3 regions of the Kitasatospora sp. NPDC004723 genome follow, and region 1 is predicted to be linked to each of the others. Evidence: riboswitches for the same ligand, from Rfam matches in the RefSeq annotation. Region 1 holds a riboswitch; each other region holds the start of a gene.
What was found. A riboswitch is a leader RNA that binds a small molecule or an ion and turns the genes downstream of it on or off. The one in region 1 is predicted to bind cobalamin.
Positions count from the first base shown of each region.

Region 2: linked by a shared signal. The riboswitch ahead of ABZW10_RS33320 (cobalamin biosynthesis protein) and the one ahead of ABZW10_RS04050 (prenyltransferase/squalene oxidase repeat-containing protein) in region 1 are both predicted to bind cobalamin.
Region 3: linked by a shared signal. The riboswitch ahead of ABZW10_RS07285 (ABC transporter substrate-binding protein) and the one ahead of ABZW10_RS04050 (prenyltransferase/squalene oxidase repeat-containing protein) in region 1 are both predicted to bind cobalamin.

Region 1 covers NZ_JBEXJT010000002.1:218,228-225,612, reverse strand. Annotated here, with positions in the region: gene ABZW10_RS04060 (hypothetical protein) at 1-824, shown strand, start outside; gene ABZW10_RS04055 (flagellar hook-length control protein FliK) at 924-1,388, opposite strand; gene ABZW10_RS04050 (prenyltransferase/squalene oxidase repeat-containing protein) at 1,418-2,479, opposite strand; cobalamin riboswitch at 2,581-2,725, opposite strand; gene ABZW10_RS04045 (enoyl-CoA hydratase) at 2,872-3,600, opposite strand; gene mmsB (3-hydroxyisobutyrate dehydrogenase) at 3,645-4,529, opposite strand; gene ABZW10_RS04035 (enoyl-CoA hydratase/isomerase family protein) at 4,526-5,599, opposite strand; gene ABZW10_RS04030 (acyl-CoA dehydrogenase family protein) at 5,599-6,747, opposite strand; gene ABZW10_RS04025 (CoA-acylating methylmalonate-semialdehyde dehydrogenase) at 6,744-7,385, opposite strand, start outside.
Region 2 covers NZ_JBEXJT010000053.1:31,653-39,037, reverse strand. Annotated here, with positions in the region: gene ABZW10_RS33330 (putative cobaltochelatase) at 1-385, opposite strand, end outside; gene ABZW10_RS33325 (cobyric acid synthase) at 382-1,920, opposite strand; gene ABZW10_RS33320 (cobalamin biosynthesis protein) at 1,917-2,903, opposite strand; cobalamin riboswitch at 2,937-3,149, opposite strand; gene ABZW10_RS33315 (alpha/beta fold hydrolase) at 3,372-4,487, shown strand; gene ABZW10_RS33310 (hypothetical protein) at 4,907-6,181, shown strand; gene ABZW10_RS33305 (CDP-alcohol phosphatidyltransferase family protein) at 6,261-7,085, opposite strand; gene ABZW10_RS33300 (phosphatidylserine decarboxylase) at 7,126-7,385, opposite strand, start outside.
Region 3 covers NZ_JBEXJT010000004.1:165,769-173,153, forward strand. Annotated here, with positions in the region: gene ABZW10_RS07270 (BTAD domain-containing putative transcriptional regulator) at 1-958, opposite strand, end outside; gene ABZW10_RS07275 (hypothetical protein) at 1,116-1,655, shown strand; gene ABZW10_RS07280 (helix-turn-helix transcriptional regulator) at 2,158-3,276, opposite strand; cobalamin riboswitch at 3,400-3,605, shown strand; gene ABZW10_RS07285 (ABC transporter substrate-binding protein) at 3,658-4,671, shown strand; gene ABZW10_RS07290 (iron chelate uptake ABC transporter family permease subunit) at 4,668-5,747, shown strand; gene ABZW10_RS07295 (ABC transporter ATP-binding protein) at 5,744-6,559, shown strand; gene ABZW10_RS07300 ((2Fe-2S) ferredoxin domain-containing protein) at 6,556-7,296, shown strand.

The DNA of each region.
Region 1 (7,385 bases):
GGGCCAACCAGCACACGGACGGTGGCTGGAACTACACCAAGGCCGCCGGTGACCCCACCGAGCTCGGTACGGGCAGCGACATCGACATGACCGGGGCCGCGATGGCTTCCCTGTGCGTCGGCGGCGTCCCCAACACCGACCCGGCGGTCGTCGCCGCCAAGAACTTCCTCAAGGGCAAGCTGCTGGCTTCCGGGGCGTTCAACGCCATGTGGGGCGTCAACACCGACTCCAACGGCTGGGCCGTCTCCGGCCTGAACGCCTGCGGCATCAACCCCCAGGGCGCCGACTTCACCAGCGGCACCGGCAAGACCCCGATCGACTTCCTGATCTCCCAGCAGTTCAAGCCCGGCGGCGGCTTCAAGTACCAGCCCACCGACACCACCCCCTCCCCCTACGCCTCCGTCGACGGCCTGCGCGCCGTCGCCGGCGCCGGCTTCACCGCCGCCCCGCCCGCACCGGCCACCGCCGGCGAGCCGACCTGGTCGGCCACCACCGCGTTCACCTCCGGCACCGCCGCCAGGCTCGCCCTGGTCGTCGACGACGGCACCGGCGCGCTCAAGGTCTGCGCCGTCACCGTCAACCCGACCGGCACCACCGCGACGCTCGGCGACGTCCTCGACGCGGCCGCCACCGCCACCCCGGGCGGTTGCGTCACCGCCGTCACCCCCGCCACCGGCGGCGGGACGATCACCGCGCTCAACGGCACCGCCAACAGCGGCTCCTCCACCTGGAAGGTCAGCCTGGACGGCGCCACCGCCACCGCCGCCACCCGGGCCACCACCGTCCACGTGGGCGACACCGTCTCGCTGCGCTTCGGCAGCTGATCCGGGACCGGCCGCGCCGGACGGCCTGACCACCCCTGGAACCGCCGGTGCCCCGGTCTCCGTCGCGGAGGACCGGGGCACCGGCTGTGCGAACGGGTGTCAGGGCGCCGTGATACCCGGCTGTGCACCCGCGCCGAAGGCCCAGCCCTCGACATCGCCGGGGGCCGGGTTGTAGCTGCCGGCGCCGAGGCTGCTGTACGACCAGGGTCCGCCGTGCTGGGCGTGCCAGTACGACCAGTACGCGCTGCCGGTGGGGTTGGTGCAGGTCGTCGGCAGGGCGTTGATGGTGCAGACGAAGCCGGGGTAGCGCGGGTGGAAGGTGTACGAGAAGCCGGCGCCGGTGAGCGCGGCGAGGCCGCTGGCCGGGTCGCCGGGCGCGCAGCCGGTCTGGATGCCGCCGCCGACGGCGGTGAAGTCGACCACGACGGTGACGCCGGTGGTGCCGGTGCAGGCGGCAGCCCGGGCCTCGGGAGCGTGCACGGCGCCGGCGCCGAGGAGGCTCACGGTCAGCGCTGCGACGGCGGCGAGCGAGCCGAGGGTGCGGCGGGTCAGGTGCTCGGTCATCAGGTCTCTCCTCGTGCGGTCGCGGGTGGTCAGGGGGTGGCGGGCGCGGCGCAGGCCAGGGTGGGCGCGTCCGGGCGCGCCCCGGCGGCGGAGAGGGTGGCCAGCGGGGTGCCGGCCAGGCCGAGGACGGCCTGGCCGGTCGCCCGGGCGGCGTTGCCAGAGTTGAAGCCGGAGGCGTCGTAGGCGACCGCGCCGCGCACGGCCGGGTCGGCGTCGCAGCGCTGCTGGAACGTGACCAGGCGGCTCCAGCCCTTGAGACCGGCGCCGAAGCGGGCGTTGGAGAGCAGCGCCTGGGTCGCGAGACCGGTGGAGTTGGCGTTGGACGTGGTGGACCCGGCGGCTGAGAAGCCGCCGTCGGCGTTCTGGTGGGCGGTCAGCCAGCCGAGCCCGGCGGCCGCCTTGGCCGCGCGGCCGGTGGCGGCGAGCGCCTGGACGGCGAGGGCGGTGGCGTCCGTGTCGCTCGTGCAGGCGGCCTGGCCGAAGGAGACCGGGAAGCCACCGTCCGCGCACTGGCTGCCGGCCAGGAAGTCGACGGCGGCGGCCGGGGCGCCACCGGGGGTGCGGTGCAAGGCGATCAGGGCGAGCGACTGGCCGAAGGCATTGCTGTAGTCGCCCCACTGGGAGCGGTCGGAGAAGCGGCCGCTCGGGGCCTGGAGCGAGCGCAGCCGGGCGGGCAGGTCGACGCCGCCGAACGCGGTCGGGTCCGCGCCGCGCACCTCCGCGGCGAGCAGCAGCTTGGCGGTGGCGCCCGCGTAGGCCTCGGTGGTGCCGTCGCCGAGGTAGCCGGCGAGGACGGCCGACTGCGAAAGCCAGGCGGTCGCCTTGGCGGCGGCGGTGTCCGCGCTGCGGGAGGCCGCGAAGGCCAGGACGGCGTCGATGGTGAGGCCCTGGTCGGGGTAGGCGGTGCCGTCGAAGACGGACTCGAAGTGGTCGCCGTCGACGAGCTGGCGGGCCAGCCATCCAGCTGCGGCGGCGTCCGGACGGATCGTGGGCGAGTCCGCCCCGACCGGTGCGGCGACCGCCGGAAGGGCAGTGGCAAAGGCGATGGCCGGTATCGCGAGGAGTCCGAGGGTCCGGCGGAGCGTGGTCACGAGGTTCCTTTCCGGGCCTGGACGCAGGGGCCCGGAGGGAGCGTCGGCGCGTGCTGGGGCAGCCCTCGGAGCTCCGGCCCGCAGACCACGACGGGAGGAGTGGACGACACATCTCCGCCGACGGGTACTCGGGCTCGCCGCCGACACGGGGTCGACGGCCTACCGTTGCGGGTCAGCGCCGGATTCGGACCGGCTTCCCCCGACGGCGGAGTCGGAACATGACGGACCATCATGACGAGGCGTGAAACGAGGGTCAAGAGCCCAGTACGACCAATCGCGGGAGGACCCGTCAGGTCGTCGACGACCGACCTCCGGGAAAAACCGGACCGGTCCCGGACGTCCCACGACCGTGGTGCGGCGCCCCTCTACCGGGCGCCGCACCACGGCGGGCGTCAGCGGTGGTTGAAGACCGCCGGGCGCTTCTCGGCGAAGGCCGCCATGCCCTCCTCCTGGTCGGCGGTGGCGAACGTGGCGTGGAAGAGCCGGCGTTCGAAGCGGACGCCCTCGGCGAGGGTGGTCTCGAAGGCGCGGTTGACGCTCTCCTTCATCATGATCGCCGCCGGGGCGGACATCGCGGCGACCTTCTCCGCCGTCGCCAGCGCTTCGGCGAGCAGCTCGCCCGCCGGGACGACGCGGGAGACCAGGCCGGCCCGTTCGGCCTCCTCGGCGCCCATCATCCGGCCGGTGAGGCACAGCTCCATCGCCTTCGCCTTGCCGACCGCCCGGGTGAGGCGCTGCGAGCCGCCGATGCCCGGGATGACGCCGAGCTTGATCTCCGGCTGGCCGAACTTCGCGGTGTCGGCGGCGAGCAAGATGTCGCAGAGCATCGCCAGTTCGCAGCCGCCGCCCAGTGCGTAGCCCGCGACGGCGGCGACGACCGGCTTGCGGAGACGGCCGAGCTCGTCCCAGGCGGCGAACCAGTCGCCGAGGTAGGCGTCGACGAACTCCAGCGACCGCATCTCCTTGATGTCCGCGCCGGCCGCAAAGGCCTTCTCGGATCCGGTGATCAGCAGGCAGCCGACCCCCGGGTCGCGGCCGAAGTCCCGTGCCGCAGCGATGACTTCGTTCATCAGCCTGGTGTTGAGCGCGTTCAGTGCCTCCGGGCGGGCGAGCGTAATCATCCCGACCCGACCCTTGCGCTCCACCCGGATCGTTTCGTAGTCGCTCACGCGTGCTTCTCCCTGAGAGTGGTGATGATCGCCGAGAAGTCCAGACCCGCGCCCTCGCCGGCGGCGAAGTCCGAGTACAGCTCCGCGGCCCTACTGGCGAGTTCCACAGGCACGGCGTGCGCGGTGGCGGCGTCGGCGGCGAGGCCGAGGTCCTTGGCCATCAGGGCGGCGGCAAATCCGGCCGCGTAGTCGCGGTTGGCGGGGCTGGCGGGCACCGGGCCCGGGACGGGGCAGTTGCTGGTGAGGGCCCAGCACTGGCCGGAGGCGGTGGAGGCGACGTCGTACAGCGCCTGGTGGCCGAGCCCGAGGCTCTCCCCGAGCACGAACGCCTCGCTGACCGCGATCATCGAGATCCCGAGGATCAGGTTGTTGCAGATCTTCGCAGCCTGCCCGGCGCCGGAGGCGCCGCAGTGCACGACCTTGCGACCCATCGCCGTGAGCACCGGTTCCACCGCGGCGAAGTCGGTGTCGTCGGCACCGACCATGAAGGTCAGGCTCGCGGCCTCGGCACCGGGCACGCCCCCGGACACCGGGGCGTCGACAGCCCGGTGTCCGGCGCTCCGGGCCAGGTCCGCAGCGACGCGCGCGTCCCCGACGGCGATGGTCGAGCAGTCGACGAACAGCGCGTCCCGCTTCGCGGTGACCAACTCCCGGTAGGTTTCCAGGACATGGCGACCGCTCGGCAGCATGGTGAGCACCACCTCCGCGTCCGCGGCGGCCTCGGCTGCCGTGGCGGCGATCCGGACGCCGTGCCCGGCCGCCCGGTCGAGGGCTTCCGGTACCAGGTCGTATCCGGTGACGGTGTGACCTGCCCTGACGAGGTTCGCGGCCATCGGGCCGCCCATGTTGCCGAGTCCGACGAAGGCGATGCGGTGGGTCACCAGCGCTCCAGGGGGGTGAGGTCGGCGAGGCCGAGTTCGCGGTCGCCCAGCGGGGCGAACCAGCTCTCCACGGTGGCGGTTTCGACGGCTTCCAGCGTGGCGGGGCTCCAGTGCGGCGCGCGGTCCTTGTCGATCACCTGGGCCCGGATCCCCTCGGCGAGGTCCGGTGCGCGGAGCGCGGCGCAGGAGGTGCGGTACTCCTGGTCGAGGACGGCCTCCAGCGGGCCGAGCGACCGGGCGCGGCGCAGGGCCGCCAGGGTCGCCTTCACCGCGGTGGGCGAGTTGGCGGTGATCCGGTCGGCGGCCTTCTTCGCCTCCGGCTCGCCGCTGTCGCCGAGCCGGGCGAGGATCTCCTCGACGGTGTCCGCCGCGTAGCAGTGGTCGATCCAGGCGCGCCGGCCCGCGAGCGGGGCGGGCGGAGCGGGTGCGACATGGCGGGTGAGGGCGTCGTGGACGGGCGCCCCGGCGAGGTCGTCGAGCAGGGCGGGCAGCCGCTCGGCGGGGACGAAGTGGTCGGCGAGGCCGCAGAGCAGGGCGTCACCGGCGCCGGCCGACCCCGCCGTGAGGGCCAGGTGGGTGCCGAGTTCGCCGGGCGCGAGGGCGAGCAGGTAGGTGCCGCCGACGTCGGGGACGAAGCCGATGCCGGCCTCCGGCATCGCGACCCGGGTGCTCTCGGTGACGATCCGGACGCTGCCGTGGGCGGAGACGCCGACCCCGCCGCCCATCACGATGCCGTTCATCATCGCCACGTAGGGCTTGGGGTAGCGGGCGATCCGGGCGTTGAGCCGGTACTCGTCGCGCCAGAAGTCCTCGACGGCTGCCGCGTCACCGCCGGTGGCGGCGCGGTGGATGGCGACGATGTCGCCCCCGGCGCAGAACGCCCGCTCGCCCGCACCGGTGATGACGACGGTGGCGACCCGGTCGTCGTGCTCCCACGCGTCCAGGGCGGCGGCGATCCGTCGCACCATGGCGTGGGTGAGGGCGTTGAGGGCTGACGGGCGGTTGAGGACGATCAGCCCGGCCCGCCCCTCGCGCCGGACCAGAACCTCGTCGGTGGTGCTGTCGCTCATCACGCGGCTCCGGTCAGGCCGCGGGCGACGATGACGCGCATGATCTCGTTGGTCCCTTCCAGGATCTGGTGCACCCGCAGGTCGCGGACGATCTTCTCGATGCCGTACTCCGCCAGGTAGCCGTAGCCGCCGTGGAGTTGGAGCGCCTGGTTGGCGACCTCGAAGCCGGTGTCGGTGGCGTGGCGCTTGGCCATCGCGCACAGCTGCGGCGCCCGGGCGTCCCCGCGGTCCAGGGCATCGGCGGCCCGCCGGACCAGGGCCCGGGCGGCCTCCAGTTCGGTGGCCATGTCGGCCAGCCGGAACTGGAGCGCCTGGGCATGGAGCAGTCGGGTGCCGAACGCCTCCCGCTCGGCGAGGAAGGCCACGGTCCGCTCCAGCGCGCTCTGGGCCCCGCCGAGCGAGCAGGCGGCGATGCCGAGCCGGCCGCCGTTGAGCCCGCTCATCGCGATCCGGAAGCCCTCCCCCTCCGCGCCGAGCAGCCGGTCGGCGGGCAGCCGCACCCCGTCCAGCAGCACCTGCCGGGTCGGCTGGGCGTTCCAGCCCATCTTCCGCTCGTTGCCGCCGAACGACAGCCCGGGGTCCTCCCGGTCCACCAGGAACGCCGAGATGCCCTGCGGTCCCGGGCCGCCGGTGCGGGCCATGACCAGGTAGACCTGGGAGGTTCCCGCGCCGGAGATGAACTGCTTGACGCCGTCCAGCACCCAGTTGTCGCCCTCGCGCACCGCGCGGGTGCTGAGCGCCGCCGCGTCGGATCCGGCATCCGGCTCGGTCAGGCAGTAGCTGGCCAGGTGCTCGGCCGAGCAGAGCGGGGGCAGCCGGCGCGAGCGCTGCCCGTCGGTGCCGTAGCGGTCGACCATCCAGACGACCATGTTGTGGATCGACAGGTAGGCCGCGATCGAGGGGCAGCCCGTGGCCAGCGCCTCGAAGGCCACCACCCCGTCCAGGCGGGTGAGTTCGGAACCCCCGGTGTCCTCGCGAGCGTAGACGCCGCCCAGACCGAGGTCCGCGGCCTTGCGCAGCACGTCCACCGGGAAGTGCTTGGCCTGGTCCCACTCCACCGCGTGCGGGGCGAGGTGCTCGTCGGCGAAGGCCCGGACGGCCCGGGCGACGGCTCGCTGTTCGTCGGTGAGATCGTGCACGGCGCTCAGCCCATCGTCGGGATGGTGAAGCTGGCGCCCTCCTTGACCCCGGAGGGCCAGCGCGAGGTCACCGTGCGGGTGCGGGTGTAGAAGCGGATCGAGTCCGGGCCGTGCTGGTTGAGGTCGCCGAACCCGGAGCGCTTCCAGCCGCCGAAGGTGTGGTAGGCGACCGGCACCGGGATGGGGACGTTGACGCCGACCATGCCGGTGTTCACCCGGCGGGTGAAGTCGCGCGCGGTGTCGCCGTCCCGGGTGAAGATGGCCACGCCGTTGCCGAACTCGTGCTCGCTGGGCAGGCGCAGCGCCTCCTCGTAGTCGGCGGCCCGGACGACCGTGAGCACGGGCCCGAAGATCTCCTCCCGGTAGATCCGCATGCCCGGTGTGACCCGGTCGAAGAGCGAGGCGCCGAGGAAGTAGCCGTCCTCGTGGCCCTCCAGCCGGAAGTCCCGTCCGTCGACGACGAGTTCGGCACCTTCCTGGACGCCGGCCTCCAGATAGCCGCGGACCCGATCCAGGGCATCGCGCCCGACCAGCGGTCCGAAGTCCGCCGCCGGGTCGTCGGATCGGCCGACCTTGAGCGCGCCGATCCGCTCCACCAGCTTGGCCACCAGCGCGTCGGCGGTCTCCTCCCCCACCGGCACCGCCAC
Region 2 (7,385 bases), on a different contig from region 1:
GGGCGAGCAGGCCCGGCTCGTAGGCCTTGACGCCCTCGGCGAGCGCCCGCTCCAGGTCCAGCGAGCCGACGATGCGGTCCTCGGAGACGCCGACCGGCAGCTCGACCAGCCGGGCGGGGCGCTCGGAGACCGGGGCGCCGGCGTGCGCGCCGTCCGGGCACTGCGGGTCCGGCGCCGCCGGGTCGCAGGCGAAGCGGCAGCCGTCGACGGTCGCGATGGACGGCAGCAGCCCGGCCAGCGCGCGCACCATGGTCGACTTGGCGGTGCCCTTCTCACCGCGCACCAGCACCCCGCCGACCGCCGGGGAGACGGCGTTCAGCAGCAGGCCGAGCCGCAGGTCGGCCATGCCGACGATCGCGGTGAACGGGTAACGGACGTCACTCATGCAGTCTCCCCAGGGGCCCCGGGCGGAAGGAACGGCAGCGATCCGGCCGCCGGCACCCCGCCCTCGATCAGCTTCCACAACGCGTCGGTGTCCGCGTGCTCCTCGATCAGCTCGCCCAGCCGGTCCAGCCGGGCCTCCCGCGCGTCGGCGAACGAGGTGTCCGGCGCGGGGACGAAGGCCCGGCCGGCGGCCTGCGCGACGTCGCGCAGCAGCGCCCGCCGGAAGCCGTCGTTCTCCAGCGCGCCGTGCCAGGTGGTTCCCCACACCTGGCCCACCCGGCAGCCGTCCAGGCCGTGTCCGTGGCCATCGGAGATGAACGGCTCCCCGCCGTCCACCGCGACGACGCCGTGATGGATCTCGTAGCCCTCGACCCGCTCCCCGTACGCCTCGCCGACCGGCCGGCCGAGCACCTTCTCCGCGCCGAACCGCACCCGCGTCGGCAGCAGCCCGAGGCCGTCCACCGCGCCCGCCTTCGACTCGACCTCGTCCACGATCGAGCGCGCCAGCATCTGGTAGCCGCCGCAGACGCCGAGCAGCGGCCGCCCGGCCGCCGCCCGCGCCTTGAGCACCGGTTCGAGGCCGCGCTCGCGCAGCCAGCCGAGGTCGGCGACGGTGGACCGGGTGCCGGGCAGCACGACGAGGTCGGCGTCGGCCAGCTCCTCCGGCCGGGTGGCCCAGCGGACCAGTACGCCGGGCTCCTGGGCGAGCGCGTCCAGGTCGGTGAAGTTGGACAGCCGGGGGAAGCGCAGCACGGCCACCCGCAGCACGTCCGCGCCGAGCGGGCCGCGCGCGGCGGTCCGGTCGACGACGGTGGACAGGTCGAGCGAGTCCTCGGCGTCCAGCCACAGGTCCGGCAGCATCGGCAGGGTGCCGAGCACCGGACGGCCGGTCAGCTCGCGCAGCATCTCCAGCCCGGGGGCGAGCAGCCGCGCGTCGCCGCGGAACTTGTTGACGAACCAGCCCGCCACGTGCCGCTGGTCCTCCGCCGACAGCAGCGCCAGCGTCCCGTACATCGCGGCGAACACGCCGCCGCGGTCGATGTCGCCGACCACGACGACCGGCAGCCCGGCGGCGGTGGCCAGGCCCATGTTGGCGATGTCGCGGTCGCGCAGGTTGATCTCGGCGGGCGAGCCCGCGCCCTCGCAGACCACCACGTCGAAGCGGGCGCGCAGGTCCGCCAGGCACTCCAGGGCGCGTTCCAGCAGCACCGGCTTGCGCTCGCGGTAGTCCAGCGCGCCGACCTCGGCGACCGGACGGCCCAGCAGGACCACCTGGCTGCGGCCGTCGGCGCCGGGCTTGAGCAGCACCGGGTTCATCGCCGCCTCCGGCTCGACCCGGGCCGCCTGGGCCTGCATCGCCTGGGCGCGGCCGATCTCGGCGCCGTCCGCGGTGACGAAGGAGTTCAGCGACATGTTCTGCGCCTTGAACGGCGCGACCGCGACTCCCTGCCGGGCCAGCCAGCGGCAGATGCCCGCGGTGACCACGCTCTTGCCGGCGTCCGAGGTCGTCCCGGCGACCAGCAGTGCCTTGCTCATGCCCTGCCCCTCCGCATCCCGTCCAGGGCCGCCCGGAGCAGCACGTGCCCGGCGACCGTCGTACCCAGGGCCAGCGCGCCCACCCGTCGGGAGAGCACGCAGGCCCGCTCGATGTCGTCCACCCCGACGGGGCGCAGCTCCCGGCCCAGCACGGGACGGTGCTCGACCCTCTCGCCGTACCGGAGCGTGCCGCCGAGGCGTACGCCCACCGCGCCGGCGAAGGCCGACTCGGCCTGGCCGGCGTTCGGGCTGGGGTGCGCCGAGCCGTCGCGCCGCCAGACCCGCCAGGCGGTGCGCGGTTCGGGGGCGGCGGCCACCGCCAGCAGCGCGGTCAGCCGCGCGCCGGGCCAGCCGGCCACGTCGTCCAGCCGTGCCGAGGCCCAGCCGAACCGGGCGTAGCGGGGCGAGCGGTGACCGACCATCGCGTCCAGGGTGTTCACCGCGCGGAACGCCAGCAGGCCCGGGGTGCCCGCGAGACCGCCCCAGACCAGGGCGTTGACCACGGCGTCGGCGGTGTTCTCGGCCACCGACTCGACGACCGCGCGGGCCAGCTGCGGCCCGTCCAGCGCGCTCGGGTCGCGCCCGCACAGGTGCGGCAGCCGCTCCCGGGCCGCCGTCAGGTCGCCGGCCGCCAGCGAACGGCCGATGGTGCGGGCCTCCCGGGTCAGCGAGGTGCCGCCGAGCACCGTCCAGGTCGCGGCGGCGGCGAGGGCGGCCCGGCCGAGCGGACGGTGGGCCAGCAGCCGGTCGGCGGCGAGCGCGCCGGCCGCGACGGTGCCCACGGCGACGGCGGTGAAGGCGGCTCCGGCGGCGCGGTGGTCGCGCCAGAGCCGGCGTTCCAGCCGGCCGGCGGCGGAACCGAAGCCGGCCACCGGGTGGCCGCGGCGCGGGTCGCCGAAGCGGGCGTCGGCCAGGAAGCCGGCGACGGCGCCGGCGCCGAACACGGTGGCCCGGCACAGCGGGCGCACGGCAGGGCGCAGCATCGCGTGCGTGTCCTCACTCAGGGTCCGCGCCCTGGATCGACGAACCGGGGGCGAGAGTCTCCTGGCTTCCGGGTCGAACGCACACCCCGGGCCTTCCAGCGGCTTCTGACGGCCCGCCGTGGCGTGTTCCGGTCGTGCTCCCCGGTGACAGTGGCGGGACCGCGCCGGACTCGCACCGGCTTCCTCTGCATGCCTCCGTATTGGCTGAAGGATCCCATCACGGGCCCGAACCGGGAGTCAACCGAGGTCGCGGCGGGTGTTGGTCACACCTCGGGCGCCCCCGTCATGCCAGTGTGATTTTCCTCCCGGAACAACCCGTACGGCCGTGTCCTACTGGCTTCCCTGCGCCCGCGCGGGTGGACTGAGGGGTGGGTCCGGGCAGCGGTCCGGACAGCGGACCGGACGCCGAGCCGGACCACCGAGCCAGACACGACCACCGAGCCAGACACCGAGCACCGGGGAGCGAGTATGCGTTGGGGAATCGCGGCCACCGTGGCGGCCGCCGCCGTCGGCACCGGGGCCGCCGTGCTGGTGATCGGCCGCCGGGCGTCCGAGCGGATGGTCCGCCCGGCCGAGGAGGCCCGCGCCCGCAGCGGCCCGGTGCTCGTCCGCGGTCTCGGCGCCGGCGAGGCCACCTTCACCCGCACCCCCGTGAGCGAGCGTCCCGGCCGCTGGGCGGTCGAGTGGGGCGAGGACGGCCACGCGGTCGTCGAGGAGGTCCTGCACCGCGACGGGCAGGGCGTCACCCGCCGCCTGGTGCGCGCCGACCGCGGCACCCTCACCCCCGGCACCGAGGTCCGCTTCACCCCCCGGGTCCACCTCGGCGACCCGGGGCAGGCGCTCGGCCTGCCGTTCGCCGAGACCGCCGTCGAGGGCGAGCTCGGCGCGATGCCCGCCTGGCGGCTGGACGGCAAGCGCGGCACTTGGGTGGTCCTGGTGCACGGCCCCGGCGCCGACCGCGCGCAGACCCTGCCCGTCCTGTCCGAGCTGCGACGCCTGGGCCTGCCCGTGCTCGCCGTCACCTACCGCGGCGACGCCGGCGCGCCCGCCTCCCCGGACGGCCTCGGCCACTTCGGCGAGACCGAGTGGCGGGACGTCGAGGCGGCGGTGCGCACCGCCCTGGACGCCGGCGCGGGCCGGGTCGTCCTCTACGGCTGGTCGCTCGGCGCCACGATGGTCCTGCACACCGCGGCCCGCTCGGACCTCGCCCCCTCGATCAGCAGCCTCGTCCTGGACTCGCCGGTGCTGGACTGGCCGGCCACCGCCCGCCGGGACGCCGCCCGGGCCGGCTTCCGGGGCGCGGCGGCCGAACTCGGCGCGCTCGCGGCCGAGGGCCGCACCGGCGTGGATCTGGCCGACTTCGCCCGCCTGGCGGAGGGTGCCGACCTGCGGGTGCCCACCCTGGTGCTGCACGGCCCCGACGACCCGGTGGCCCCGTTCGCCGCGGCCGAGCGCCTCGCCCACCGCCGCCCGGACGTGGTCAACCTCCAGGCCTTCCCCGGCGGCGACCACGCCGCGCTGTGGAACACCGACCCGGACCGTTACGCCGAGACCCTCCGCCGCTGGCTCACGCCGTTCTGCTGACGCGCTTCCGCCCCCCCTCGCGGGTGGATTCCGAGGCGCACCCGTTCCGTGTGGCATGAACCCGCCACATAGATCAAGCCAGCCGGTTTGGCCTCTGTTGCCCGATCTTGTCGAGCCCCCGCGCCCCCCGTCCGCCCCCCGCGGACAACCGGATGTGACAGATGGCCGGTACAAGGGGAAGACTGCTCGACGTGACGTCTCGGAATCCGCGCGACCGTGATGCCCCGCTCCCGCCGACGATCGGTACCGGTGCGACGGTGACCCGTCTCCCCGGAACGGCCCACCGCACCGCCGGCGCCAGGCCGGGGGCCCCGGGCGTACCCCGCCGACGAGGCCCCGCCCCCGCACCCGGCCGTGGCCGGGTCCCCGTTCCGGAGGGCTTCCCCGCCCCCGCCGAACTCGCTCCGCTGGCCCGCCGCATGCTGGTCGACGCCGTCCGGATCGCCCGCTGGGCCGGCGATCTCGACGAGGTCGACAAGCGCGGCGAACTGCTGCCCGACGACGCCCGCGCCGCCGGCCGCGCGCTCGCCATGACGGTGGGCGCCGCTGCCAAGGCGTGGGGCCAGGCCCTGCTGGTCGGCCTGGTCGAGGCCCGGGACGGCGGCGCCGGCCCCGGCTGGCGCCTGCACGCCTGGGAGCACGACGACGAGGCGGTGGTCCGCGGCTGGTCGGCGCTGTTCGACGCCTGGACGCTGCTCGCCCCGGTCCCGCCCGCCGCCCTGCGCGGCGTCTTCGCGGTGCTCGCCGGGCAGGCCGTCGACCAGGCGCCGCAGCTGCTCTCCTTCCTCCATCTGGTGGACGGCCCGGTGGCCGACGCCGAGCTGCTGGAACTGCTGCGGCGCGGCCTGGACGAGCGCCGGGTCGGCGGCGGCGAGGGCACCTTCGGCCTCTCGCCCGTCCCGCACGCGGCCTCCGCCGTCTCCGCCGTGCGCGGCACCTGCCGCGAGCCGCAGATCGACACCCCGGCCTCGCCGGCCGACGTCGCCGCCGTCCTGGACTGGATGCTGGACGGCCTGGCCGCCGTCGGCGCGCTGGTCCGCCGGGACAACGCGGCCGAGCTCTCCCCGCTCGGGCACTGGGCGGTGCGGGCCAAGCTGGAGGAGATCTGCACCGTCGCGCAGACCGCCGCCGGCCACATCGAGCAGAGCGCGCTGGCGCTGCTGAGCGCCTGCGCCGACTACTCGCCGGGCCCGGCCCGCGCCGAGTACCGGGCCTGGCTGGCCGCCCGCCCGGCCGACCGGGCGGTGGCCGAGCTGCTGGAGGCCGCGCAGGGTGAGGACGCCCTGGTGCGCGGCCTGGCCTTCGAGGCGCTGCGGGTGGCCGGCGTGACCGCCGAGCAGGCCGTCCGGGCCGCCGTCGACGAGCCGGTGCTGCGCCCCTACGCGCTGCTCTGGCTGGCCGAGCGCTCGGACGAGGGGGTCTCCCCGGCCGATGTGCTGGGCGCGGAGGACGCCGCCTGGCTCTGGGTGGACACCGCCGCGGCCGTGCTCGACCACGGGGAGACGGACCTGCTCGTCGGCCACGTCGAGGGCGCCTCGGCCGGCGACCCGGTGCGGCTGTTCGCCCGGGCCCGGCAGTCCGGGCACCCGCGGGCGGCCTCGGTGCTGACCGCGGTCTCCGGCGTCCACCCGGACCCGGGGGTGGCCCGCGCGGCCCGCCGCTCGGCCTTCAGCGTCCACCGCGGCGGCGCGTAGCGCCCCCGAGTCCCGGACACGCGTAAGGGCCCGGCTCCCCGAGGGGAGCCGGGCCCTTACGCATGCCCAAGGGGGACCGTCAGCCGATCCGCGACTCCGCGCGGCGGGCCCGGACGTCGCCGACCTTCTGGCCCACCTTGCGGCGGATCACCAGCAGCGGCGCCATCGCGGCGAGTGCGATCTGCGCGAACGCGCCGATGTGCATCAGGTTGTCGCCGCCCGGCAGGCCGGTCGCCCAGGCCGCCAGGCAGCCGATCGAGACCACGATCCAGCAGAGCGTCGCGGTGGCCAGCAGGCCCTGCGGCTTCGGGTACTCGATCCGGCTGACCATCAGGTACGCCGCGCCGAAGATGGCGAGCAGACCGGGCAGGAACGGCGGGTCGAGCAGCACGATGGCGATCACCGTCATGGCGCCCATCGGGCAGGGCATGCCCTGGAACACCCCGGGTCGCATCTTGACGGCGGAGAAGCGGGCGAGCCGCAGCACCACCGCGAGCAGCACGGTCAGCGCGATCAGCGCCGACAGCCGGCTGTTGGAGCCGGGCGAGACCATGCCCCAGACCGCGACGAAGTAGGCCGGCGCGATGCCGAAGCTGATCAGGTCGGCCAGGTTGTCGAGCTCGGCCCCGAGCGCGGAGGAGCGCAGCTTGCGCGCCACCAGCCCGTCGAACAGGTCGCACATCGAGCCGATCAGCAGCAGCGTCACCGCGGTGGCGGCGCTGTGCTTGTCCGGCGCGGCGTCCGGGTTGGTGATGTGCGGGACGAGCACCCCGGTGGTGATCGAGTAGATCGCCAGGAAGCCGCAGACGGCGTTCCCCAGGGTCAGGAAGTCGGCGGTCGACAGGTGCTGCGGCGAGCGCGGCTGGCGCAGCTCGCGGTCGCGGGCCCAGCGGCGGCGGCGCAGGGCCGTCTCCTCGTCGTCCAGGCCGACGATCGTCTCAGGATCAGTCACGGTCAAGGCGCGTCACCCCGGCGGTGGTCTTCTGGCCGACCTCGACGCCGACCTCGACGCCGGCCGGCAGGTAGGTGTCGACCCGGGACCCGAACCGGATCAGACCGATCCGCTCGCCCTGCTCGACCTTGGTACCGGCGTCCACGTACGGCACGATGCGGCGCGCCACGGCGCCCGCGATCTGCACCATCTCGATGTCGCCGAGCTCGGTGTCGAAGTGCCAGACGACCCGCTCGTTCTGGTCGCTGTCCT
Region 3 (7,385 bases), on a different contig from region 1:
GGTGCGCCCAGTGCACGGCGAGGGCGGTCTTGCCCGTCCCGGCGCCGCCGGTCACCACGCCGATGCCGGCGGCGACGACCGGGCCGGCCGGGTCGGCGAGGCCGTCCAGGACGGCGAGTTCCGCCCTCCGTCCGACGAAGGTGGCCAGCGCGGGCGGCAGTTGGGCGGGCCTGGGCACCTGCTGCCGGGTCCCGGGCGAGCGCACCGCCGGGGCGGGCCCGCCCTTCAGCAACTCCTGGTGCAGCACCTGGAGTTCCGGTCCGGGATCGAGGCCGAGTTCGTCGGCCAGCTGTCGCGCGAACCGGCGGTAGGCGGCGAGCCCGTCGGCCTGTCGGCCCGCCCGGTGCAGGGCCCGGACGAGCTGTGTCACGAAGCGGTCCCGGAGCGGGTGTTCGGCGACCAGCGCGGTCAGCTCCGGGACGGTCTGCCGGTGCCGGCCGAGTTCGGCCTCCAGGTCCAGGCAGTTCTCCCAGGCGGTGAGCCGCAGTTCGTTCAGTGCCACCGAGCCGGCCGCCAGCAGGCTGCCGGACAGCCCGTCCAGCACCGGGCCGCGCCACAGGCCGAGCGCCGACCGGAACTCCTGGACGGCTGCGGCGGGTTCGCCGCGCTCGGCCAGCCGGCGCGCCACCGACACCCGGTGGGCGAAGGTCAGGGCGTCCACCTGGTGGCCGTCCGGTGCGATCCGGTAGCCGGGGCCGTCGGTGAGCAGCACCGGCGACCCGTCGTGCGCGGCGGCGAGCTTGCGCCGCAGCAGCCCGGCGAGGTTCCGCACCTGGCGGTGGGCCGTGGCCGGCGGTTCGTCGTCCCAGACCGCGTCGACCAGGCGGGCCACCGGGACGACGGCCCCGGCGTTCAGCAGCAGGGTGCCGAGCATCCGCTCCTGCTTGGCGCCCTCCGTCCGGGTCCGCCGACCGTCGTCGGCCCACACTTCCAGTGGCCCCAGGATCTTGAACTCCATGTGTCCCTCCCGTGGTTGGCCGACGTCGAGGCGCCCGGGCACCTTCGAGGCTTGTGACCATTTCATGACGGACTCGTGTCGACTTTGTGCATCCGGTTGGGAGTCTTCTCCCACCGGCCCCGCTGGGCCGGCTCCCCCACACTCAAGGAGCAGTTGGATGAAGCGCATGAAGCAGGCCGCGGCCCTGGCCGTCGCACTCGGCCTGGCCCTCGTACCCCTCTCGGCGAGCACCGCGCAGGCCGCCGGACCGGCCACCCACAAGGGGATGACCTGGCAGGTGCTCGCGACGGGCCCGGACGGGACCGTCCAGGTCGGCGGCCCCCAGCACTCGACGCCGAGCGACCCGTACAACGGCGACACCCTGCCGTCCGTCTCGCTGCCGGTCCTCTGCATCAACGTGGACGACAGCCCGGCGCCGGACGGCATCAGCATCGGCTTCTACAGCGGCTGGTCCGGCGGCACCGTCGCGCTCAGCCAGCCGGTGAAGGGCTCGCGACTGAACAGCCAGGCCGCCGCGAACAGCGTCTGCCAGGCGTCCTTCGGCATCGGCTGGCGCCAGGCCGAGTTCCACGACGGCCGCTACGGCCCGAACCTGGAGTACGTCGGCGGGTGGAGCTTCTGGGCGTACGGCAACATCAGCCCCAACGCCCGCTTCTGGACCGCCATCAACGACCAGCAGGCCAACCCCTGGAACTGACGGCGGCGCGGTGGTGACGGCCGGGCGGGGCGGTGGGCAGTCCGCCCGGCGGTACCGCCTACGGTGCCGGTGCCGGTGCCGGCCCGGAGCCCTCGGGGCACGGCGTGAGGGCTCCCGTACGAGCGGCCCGGTCACCCTCGGGTGGCCGGGCCGTCCGGCGTTCGGGGTTCCTCGGCGGTACGGGAGGCAGGGCGGGGGTCTCGTCGGCCGGCGGGGACTCCGGGGTGAGGGGCGCGTGGCACGGGGCAGGAACTCCTCTGCCGGGAAGGTGTCATGGGTGCGGGGCGGACCCCGTCGCAGGGGCGGCGCCGGGACAGACCCTCCCATCCGGCGGCGACCGGTGACATCCCAGGTTTGCAGGGGGCGCGACGCCTCTTCCCTGTGGTAGGAGGACGACCTGCTGCGGACCGCTCAACGACCAAGCCCCAGGTCAGTGACCTGGGGCCCGCGTGCTGTCCGGGCGCGTGCCGGGTTCCGGGGCGGGACCGGCCGGGTGGGGGCGTCAGGCCGGGGGACGGCCGAGTCCGGCGGTGTACGGGGCCGCGAGGAGCGCGACGAGTTCGCGGCGGCTGCGGACGCCGGTCTTGGTGAAGGCCGACTTCAGGTGGTCCTGGACGGTGGCCGGGCTCAGGAAGAGCCGGTGGGCTATGTCCCTGGTGCTCAGGCCCCGTACTGCCTGGAGCACCACCTCCTGCTCGCGGGGGGAGAACCGGTGTGCCAGCAGGGACAGCGGGATGACGTCGACCGGGCTCGCGGGCTGGGCGACCAGGGCGACGCTGCCCCGCGGGCTCTGGTCGAGCAGCGAGGCGCGGACGGCGAGCCACTGGCCGCTGGGACGGCGCAGCCGGGCCCAGGCGTGGGCGCCCGCGTTCGCGGAGGGCACGTGGGTGCGGGCCCGCTCCGAGAGGTAGACCAGCGCGGTCGGTACTCCGGCGGGGCGGTACTGCGGCTCGGAGAGTTCCTCGAACAGCTGCCGGGCCCCGGAGTCCGCGGAGGTGAGCTGACCGGTGGGGCCGATGACGGCGACCCCGAGCCAGTACGGTCCGTCCTGCGGGTCCGCTCGGACGTCCTGTCCGTCAGGGCCGCCCGCGGCGGGCAGCGCATAGTCGCGAAGGGCGGCGGCCACCGCCCGGGCGGCCCGTTCGGCCAGTCTCTGCTCGCGCGCGCCGAAGGGCGCCGAACCGGCCTCGCGCATCAAGGCGGCGGCTCCCCACCGCCCGCCGCCGACGTCGAAGTTCATCCGCAGCTCGTCGCCCAGTCCGAACTCGGCGAGCAGCTCCCGGTAGCGCACGCTGCGTTCGGGGCGGCCACCGGTGGCGCGGTGGACGGTCTCCACGACGCGGCCGGCGGCCCGGATGTCGACGAACCGGGTGGTGTCGTCGGACCACATCTCCAACCGGATGGCGTGCTCGAAGGCGGTCGGCTGCAGGCCCTCGGCAACGGTGGAGGTCAGGAAGCCGGTGACCGGATCGGCCCCGTGCAGGCAGCCCGCTTCGGATCCGAGAGCGGGCCCGAGGACGGTGAGGAGCTGCCGGAAGAACTGTTCGAGCGGAAGCTTCGCCGCCGCCAGATCGTCGATCTCTCCCATCATGCGGCGTTCCCTGTCGCGGAATGAGGTCATCTCTTTACCATAGGGCCGAAGTTGGCGTACTCCCCACAGTCCTGGGACGTCGCCGGTCGCCACCGACCGAGGAAGTGCGGCAGTCGCGCCAGGTGCCGGCCGGCACCGACCTGACCACGCCTGATACCTTGCAATCGCCATGGTGTTCGGGAAACCGGTCTGAGTCCGGTGCGGCCCTCGCCACTGTTGCCGCGGAGTACCGCGGCCCTCGCTGACCGGCTCTGCCAGCGGTCAGGACCACTGGGCGGGCTGGAAGAGCCGCCCGGGAAGGTCGGCTGCGGTGTGTCGATGCGGAAGCCAGGAGACCGGCCACGGCGCGACATGTTCCACGAGGGTTTTGGAGAACACGTGCCCAGCGCTCTGCCGCGCCCGTTCCGATCCATGCGTTCCGCACGCCCCGCAGGCCCGACGCGTGTCGGCCGGACGGTCGCGGCCGTCCTGTTCACCGGCGTGCTCAGCGCCTGCGCGGGCGCCCCCGCGCCCGTCGCGTCCAGTGCGACGACCGGAAGTGCCGAGCCGGTCAGCGTGGACAACTGCGGGACCACCGTGACGGTCGGCGCTCCGCCCGACCGGCTGGTGACGCTCAACCAGGGTGCCACCGAGGTGGCCCTGGCCCTCGGCCTGCAGTCCCGCATGGCCGGCACCGCCTACCTCGACGACGCCGTCCCGGAGAAGTGGAAGGCGGCCTACGACTCCGTTCCGGTGCTCTCCAAGGGCTATCCGACCAAGGAGAAGCTCCTCGCGGCCCGTCCCGGCTTCCTGTACGCCTCCTACTCCAGCGCGTTCACCGACAAGGTCGCGGGCACCCGGGAGGAGCTGCGCGGCCAGGGCATCCCGTCGTACCTGTCCCCGTTCGGCTGCTCGGACAAGAGCCAGGTGCCGCCGACGACCTGGCAGGCGATGTGGGGCGAACTGAACGACGTCGCCAAGGTCTTCGGCGTCGCGGAGCGGGCCACCGAGATCCAGCGCCAGCAGGAGCAGCAGCTGGCCCGGTTCACGGCGGCGGCCGCGGGCAAGGACCTGAAGATCCTCTGGTTCGACTCCGACACCAAGACGCCCTACGTCGGCGCCGGCCACGGCGGACCTCAGCTCGTGCTCGACGCCGTGGGCGCCCGCAACGTCTTCGGCGACCTGCCCGGCAGCTGGCAGAACGTGAGCTGGGAGAAGGTCGTCGCCGCGGACCCGGACGCCATCGTGCTCGCGGACGCCGACTCGGACACGGCCCAGTCCAAGATCGACTACCTGGAGAACGACCCGGTGCTGAGCAGGCTCACCGCCGTGCAGCGCAAGGCCTTCGTGGTGGTGCCGTTCTCGGAGTCGACCCCCGGCGTGCGGCTCGCCGACGGCGCCGCCCGGGTGTCCGAGGGGCTGGCCGAGCTGCGCCCGGGTTCATGACCACCGCAGCCCGCAGCGCCGTACGGTCCGCCGGTCCGGGCCGCGCGGCGGCGGCCCTGGCCGTCGCCGCGGCCCTGCTGCTGACCACCGTGCTCCTCGGCCTGGCCGTGGGCTCGCACCACGAGCCGGTCCGGACGGTGATCGATGTCGTGGTGCGCCGTCTCGGGCTGGGCGACCCGCAGGTGACGCTGCTCGACGACCAGATCGTCTGGCAGCTGCGGCTGCCCCGGGTCCTGGGAGCGGCCGCCACCGGCGCCGGCCTCGCGGTCTGCGGCGCGGTGTTGCAGACGCTGACCGGCAACGACCTGGCCGATCCCTTCCTGCTCGGGATCTCGGACGGAGCCGCCGCCGGCGCGGTCACCGTGATCGTGCTCGGCGTCGGCGTGTCCGGCGCCGTGGGCACCGGCGCGGTGGCGACGGCGGCCTTCGCCGGTGCCCTGATCGCCGCCGTCGTCGTGCTGGCACTGGCCGGCGCGCGCACCCGGTCGCTGCCGACCACCCGGACCGTGCTCGCCGGCATCGCCGTGGGACAGATGTGCGGGGCCTACACCTCGTTCGTCGTGCTGGTCCTCGGGGACCGCAACGCGGCGCGCGGTGTCATGGAGTGGACGCTGGGCTCGGTCGCCGGCGTGCGGTGGCCCACCGCCGTCTTCCTGACCGCGGTCGCGCTGGCGGGTGTCACGGTCCTGGCCTCCTCGGCCCGCGACCTGGACGCCTTCGCCTTCGGCGAGACCGCCGCCCGCTCCCTCGGCGTCCACGTCGAGCGCACCCGCTGGCTCCTCGTCGCCACCGCCGCGCTGGTGACCGCGTGCCTGGTCGCCAGCACCGGCGTCATCGGCTTCCTCGGCCTGGTCGTACCGCACGTGGTCCGGCTCGTCTGCGGCCCGCGCCACGCCCTCCTGCTGCCCGTGTCGGCGCTGGTGGGCGCTTCCCTCCTGGTGGGCAGCGACATCGTGGCGCGCTCGGTCCTCCCCGACCGGGAGATCCCCGTCGGCGTCATCACGGCCGGGCTCGGAGCGCCCTTCTTCGCCTGGCTGCTGTGGCGCCAGGGGCGGGCCGACGGGAGCGGTCAGTGACGGCGACGCCCGCCGGGCTGCGCGCGGAGGGACTTCGTGTGCGCATCGGCGGAGCCACGCTGCTCGACGAGGTCTCGCTCGCGTTCGCCCCCGGCCGGGTCACCGGTCTGCTCGGACCCAACGGCGCCGGGAAGACCACCTTGCTGCGCGCGGTCTCCGGACTGACCCGGCCGAGCGCGGGACGGGTCCTCCTGGACGGCGAGGACCTCCACGCGCTCACGGCCCGCCGGCGAGCACGCCAGGTGGCCTTCATGGAGCAGCAGGCGGACACCCGGCTGTCGCTGTCGGCCCGTCAGGTCATCGACCTCGGACGCACCCCGCACCGCGGCCGCTGGCCCGTGCCGGCGGACGCCGCCGCCGACGCCCACGAGCGGGCGGTGTTCGCCGGTGCCGTCGCGGCGGCCGATGTCGGCCACCTGCTCGACCGGTCCTGGCCGACATTGTCGGGCGGCGAGCGCCAGCGGGTCCAGCTCGCGCGGGCGCTGGTGCAGGAGCCCGGGGTGCTCCTGCTCGACGAGCCCACCAACCACCTCGACCTGCGCCACCAACTCGCCTTCCTCGGCACCGTGCGCGGGCTGGGCATCACCACGGTGGCCGCGCTGCACGACCTCGAACTCGCCGCCGCCTACTGCGACGAGGTCGCCGTCCTGCTCGACGGCCGGCTGGTCGCCCACGGGCCCGGCTCCGACGTGCTCACCTCGTCGATGATCGCGGACGTCTACGGCGTCGACGCCACCGTGGAACGACACCCCCGGCACGACCGACCGCACATCCGGTGGAACGGACTGCTCCACGAAAGGACAGCACCATGACCTCCCCGGTCCCGGGCGCCCCCGCCCGCCGCAGCGCCGTGCTCCTGGTCGGCATGTCGGCCGGGGAGGCCGTGCGCCGTGACGAACTTCTCCGCACGGCCGCCTCGCACCGGGCCTCGATCGCGTTCCTGCAGCAGGCGGACCCCTCCCTGTCGGCCGAGCTGACCAGGCTGGCCGACGCGGGCGCCGCGACCGTGGTCGTGATCGGCGTCCGCCTCGCGGCGTCCGGCCCCGCCCAGTCCTGGCTGCGGCGGATCGCCGCGTACTGGTGGCGCGAACGCGCGGGCCACCGCCCCGAACTCCTCGTCGCGACCCGCCTCGCCGACTCGCCGGACGCGGTCGCCACCGTGGCCGCGGCGACGAAGGCCATCACCGGCGAGGAGCCCGGCCTCACCTCCGCGGCCTGGGAGGACGTCCCCGGTCACCGGCACCAGGTCCTGGTGTGCCGCGGCCCGCGTTGCACGGCCAAGGGCGCGGAGGAGGGGCTACGCGCCCTGGTACAGAAGCTGACCGAACAGGGCCTCGGCGACGACGACGTGCTCGTCACCCAGACGGGGTGCCAGTTCCCCTGCAACCAGGCCCCCGTCGTCAGCGTCCAGCCGGACGACATCTGGTACGGGAGGATCGACCCGGCCGCCGCCGGCCGCATCGTCACCGAACACCTCGCCGACGGCCGACCGGTGGAGTCCCACCGGCTCCCCCGCCACAAGAGGGAGCAGGCGGACCACCACGGCTGATCGCGATCACCAGGATCGGGGCGAACTCCATGACCGGCTCACCGCGATCCACCCGCGCCGACCTGCGCAGCCAGGCAGACGGCGGCGCG